Regions from separate parts of the Streptomyces sp. NPDC088745 genome, predicted to be linked through region 2. Evidence: riboswitches for the same ligand, from Rfam matches in the RefSeq annotation. Region 2 holds a riboswitch; the other holds the start of a gene.
The links. A riboswitch is a leader RNA that binds a small molecule or an ion and turns the genes downstream of it on or off. The one in region 2 is predicted to bind glycine.
Positions count from the first base shown of each region.

Region 1: it holds a riboswitch for glycine, as region 2 does, so the genes downstream of both, gcvP (aminomethyl-transferring glycine dehydrogenase) here and gcvT (glycine cleavage system aminomethyltransferase GcvT) in region 2, are expected to answer to the same signal.

Region 1 is NZ_JBIVLB010000014.1:10,179-12,370, forward strand. It holds gene ACIP93_RS29210 (DNA polymerase IV) at 1-121, shown strand, start outside; gene ACIP93_RS29215 (PRC-barrel domain-containing protein) at 206-523, opposite strand; glycine riboswitch at 651-747, shown strand; gene gcvP (aminomethyl-transferring glycine dehydrogenase) at 948-2,192, shown strand, end outside.
Region 2 is NZ_JBIVLB010000011.1:9,812-12,003, reverse strand. It holds gene ACIP93_RS25770 (hypothetical protein) at 1-150, shown strand, start outside; gene ACIP93_RS25765 (AAA family ATPase) at 208-867, opposite strand; glycine riboswitch at 1,023-1,120, shown strand; gene gcvT (glycine cleavage system aminomethyltransferase GcvT) at 1,266-2,192, shown strand, end outside.

The DNA.
Region 1 (2,192 bases), on a different contig from region 2:
GCTGGGGCGGGTGACGGTGCGGTTCGAGGAACCGGGGTCGGCGGGGCCGGGGCGGGTGCGGACGTTTCGGGTCGACGACCCGGATCTGGCGGCGGGGGAGCCGCTGCCGCTGGTGGGGTAGGGGCGGAGGGTCACCGTTCGGGGCGGCGGCTCGCCCCGGGCCCGCGGACCTCGTCCCGGCGCCGTCCTCGCGGGGGCGCCCCTGTCATTGGGGGACGTGGAGGCCGTAGTGGTGGTAGAGCTGGAGTTCCTGTTCGGGGGAGAGGTGGCGGCCCACGCCGAAGTCGGGGGCGTCGCGGATCAGGGACTTCTCGAAGGGGATGTGCAGGGTGTCGTCCTCCAGGCGGCTGGGCTCCAGGGGGACGAAGGCGTCGCGGGAGAAGAGCCCCGTGCGCAGGGCCGCCCATTCCGGAGTGCCGGTGGCGTCGTCGAGGTAGACCTCGTCCACGGTTCCGATCTTCGTGCCGTTGCGGTCGAACGCCTTGCGGCCGATCAGGCTGCGCGGATCGATGTCGGTCTGCACGGTCCCTCCAACTGGTCGCAGCAGCTGCTGGGTGAATCCCCGTAAAACACTACGAAAGAACAGATTCCCGAGGCTGGCCACTTGAGGGATCGAACGATGAGTGCGCTGGTAGGCTGGCCGAGGCTGCTGACCCCGTGCGGGAGAGTCCTCCGAGTACGTGTCGGAGGCGCCGAAGGAGCAACTCCTCCCCGGAATCTCTCAGGCCCCTGTACCGCACGGACGAGGTCACTCTGGAAAGCAGGGCGGGTGGCGGGTCCGGCGCAGGCCGGTGCGTGGCCTTTCCTCACCGACGGTGAAAGTCGGGGCGCGGTTCTGTGGCGCTCCGGTGAAGCTCTCAGGTTGAGATGACAGAGGGGGAGGCCGTCCGGGTACCCGTGCCGTGGTGCCCCTCGCAGGTCGTGTCGGACCAGGAGGCCTTCCGCAGATGACCGCCAACCGTCGTATTCCGCTCGCAGAGCTCGAGCGTGGCATTCCCTTCGAGCAGCGTCACATCGGCCCCGATGGCGAAGCGCAGGCCAAGATGCTCGCGCAGGTCGGTTACGGGTCGCTCGACGAGCTGACCGCCGCCGCGGTGCCGGACGCCATCAAGAACGCCGAGGCGCTGGGGCTTCCGGACGCGCGCACCGAGGCCGAGGTCCTGGCCGAGCTGCGCACCCTCGCCGACCGCAACCAGGTGCTCGCCCCGATGATCGGGCTCGGGTACTACGGGACCTTCACTCCGCCGGTCATCCTGCGCAACGTGATGGAGAACCCCGCCTGGTACACGGCGTACACCCCGTACCAGCCGGAGATCTCGCAGGGCCGGCTGGAGGCGCTGCTCAACTTCCAGACGATGGTCGCCGAGCTGACCGGGCTGCCGACCTCGGGCGCCTCGCTGCTCGACGAGGGCACCGCCGCGGCCGAGGCCATGTCGCTCGCGCGCCGCGTGGGCAAGGTCAAGAGCGGTGTGTTCCTGGTGGATGCGGAAACGCTTCCGCAGACCATCGCCGTCCTCCGGACCCGCGCCGAGCCGACCGGTGTGGAGGTCGTCGTCGCCGACCTGAGCGAGGGCGTCCCGGCCGAGGCCGCCGAGCGCGGTGTGTTCGGCGTGCTGCTCCAGTACCCCGGCGCCTCCGGCGTGGTGCGGGACATCAAGCCGGTGATCGACGCCGCGCACGAGCTCGGGGCGATCGTCACCGTCGCCGCCGACCTGCTGGCGCTGACGCTGCTGACGTCGCCGGGCGAGCTGGGCGCGGACATCGCGGTGGGCACCACGCAGCGCTTCGGCGTGCCGATGGGCTTCGGCGGTCCGCACGCCGGGTTCATGGCCGTACGCGAGAAGTTCGCGCGCAGCCTGCCGGGCCGCCTCGTGGGCGTGTCCGTGGACGCCGACGGCAACAAGGCGTACCGGCTGGCGCTCCAGACGCGTGAGCAGCACATCCGCCGTGAGAAGGCGACGAGCAACATCTGCACGGCGCAGGTCCTGCTGGCCGTGATGGCCGGGATGTACGCCGTGTACCACGGGCCCGAGGGGCTCAAGGGCATCGCGCGGCGCACGCACCGCTACGCGTCGATCCTCGCTGAGGGGCTGCGCGCCGGCGGTGTGGAGGTCGTGCACGGCGCGTACTTCGACACGCTGACCGTACGGGTTCCGGGCCGGGCCGACGAGGTCGTCGCCGCCGCGCGGGAG
Region 2 (2,192 bases):
CTGGAGGACGGCCTCAAGGCGTTCGCCAAGGCCGTCGCGACCGGCGACTGGAGCGCGGCGCGCCAGGCCCTGGGAACCGTGCAGCACGCTTCCATCGACCTGGCGGCCAAGGTGTGGTCCAAGACCTCGGCCGCCCGTTCCCCGGAGTAGTCCCGCCGCCCGCCGCCGGCGCACCCCGCCGGCGGCGGGCACCCGGGGCCCCGGCCCCTACTCCACCTCGAAGCCGATCTCCCTGAGCGCCCCCGCCGCGTCCCGGTCCAGCAGGACCGCCGAGGCGCACCCGGCCGGCAGCCGCCCCTGCTCCGCGTCCCCGACCAGGGCGCCGACGGCCCTGCGGTGCCGGGCGAAGGCGTAACCGGAGACTCCGCGTCCGCGCTCCCGCTGGCCGTCCCTGGCCACTTCGGGGGACACGTCGAGCAGGATCAGCCGCAGCCCGCGCCCGCGCCTGCGGGCCTCGCGCGCCAGCCACCGGCGCACCCACGCCTGCGTACCGCAGTCGTGCACGACGACGGACTCCCCGGAGCGCAGCGCACGGCGCAGCCCGGCGTAGTGCGCCACCCGGACGAGGGGCCGGTAGAGGGCGTAGGGCAGCAGACGCGGCGCCTTCGCGTCCCAGCGCTCGCGCACGTCCTGGGAGTCGATGGTCCGCACCCCCGTGGCGGCCCGCCCCATCAGCGTGGACTTGCCGCTGCCGGGCAGCCCGGACACCACGACCACGTCCCCCCGGGCGAACATCAGCCGCCGCGGACTGCGTCCCTCGCGTTCCCGCAGATCGCGTACGACCACGGTGGACACGGGCCCCACCGCCCCCACGGCCGCCGCGATCCGCGGACCTGTCGTCGTAACGCATGCACTGGGCTGCTGCAACGTCCTCACCGCTCCCCCTCGGGTATGCCCTCACCCTTGCCCAAGAAGTGTAAAGAAAAGGTAATGCGGGACAAGCGATTTGCTGACCGGGAGGGCCGTGCAATGATGTGCGCGCCAGGCGTCCCCTGTGCACCCCCAACTTCACAAAGGCCGTATGAATCCGCGCGGGAGAGTCCTCGGCACCAGTGCCGCGGGACGCCGAAGGAGCAAGCTCCTCCCTTGAATCTCTCAGGCCCCGTACCGCGCGGGCGAGGCAGATCTGAAAAGCGGGTCCCCCCACCGGGCGGCCCCACCCAAGGTGCAAGCCGCACGCGCGTGTCGCGACGGCGAACCTCTCAGGTTCCGATGACAGATGGGGAGGACCGTCCCCGTCGTCATGCCCTGGGAGTCCTTCCGTCATGAGCACCGCCCCCCGCCACACCGCCCTCGATGCCCTGCATCGCTCGCTCGGCGCGACGATGACCGACTTCGCGGGCTGGGACATGCCGCTGCGGTACGCCTCCGAGCGCGACGAGCACAACGCCGTGCGCACCCGGGCCGGCCTCTTCGACCTCTCCCACATGGGGGAGATCACGGTCACCGGCCCGCAGGCCGTGGACCTCCTGGACTTCGCCCTCGTCGGCAACATCGGCACCGTGGGCCTCGGCCGCGCCCGGTACACGATGATCTGCCAGGAGGACGGCGGCATCGTCGACGACCTGATCGTCTACCGCCTGGGCGAGACGGAGTACATGGTCGTCGCCAACGCCGGAAACGCCCAGGTCGTCCTGGACGCCCTGACCGCCCGCGCCGAGGGCTTCGACGCGGAGGTCCGCGACGACCGCGAGGCGTACGCCCTGATCGCGGTCCAGGGCCCGGAGTCCCCCGGCATCCTGAAGTCCGTCACGGACGCCGACCTGGACGGTCTGAAGTACTACGCGGGCCTGCCCGGCACCGTCGCCGGCGTCCCGGCGCTGATCGCCCGCACCGGCTACACCGGCGAGGACGGCTTCGAGCTGTTCGTCGAGCCGCGGCACGCGGAGGCCCTGTGGCGGGCGCTGACCGAGGCGGGCGCGGGCGTCGGCCTCGTCCCGTGCGGCCTGTCCTGCCGCGACACGCTGCGCCTGGAGGCGGGCATGCCGCTGTACGGCAACGAGCTGACCACGCGGCTCACCCCCTTCGACGCGGGCCTCGGCCGGGTCGTCAAGTTCGAGAAGGAGGGCGACTTCGTCGGCCGTACGTCCCTGGAGGCGGCCGCCGAGCGCGCCGAGACCGCTCCGCCGCGCAAGCTGGTCGGCCTGATCGCCGAGGGCCGCCGCGTCCCGCGCTCCGGCTACCAGGTCGTC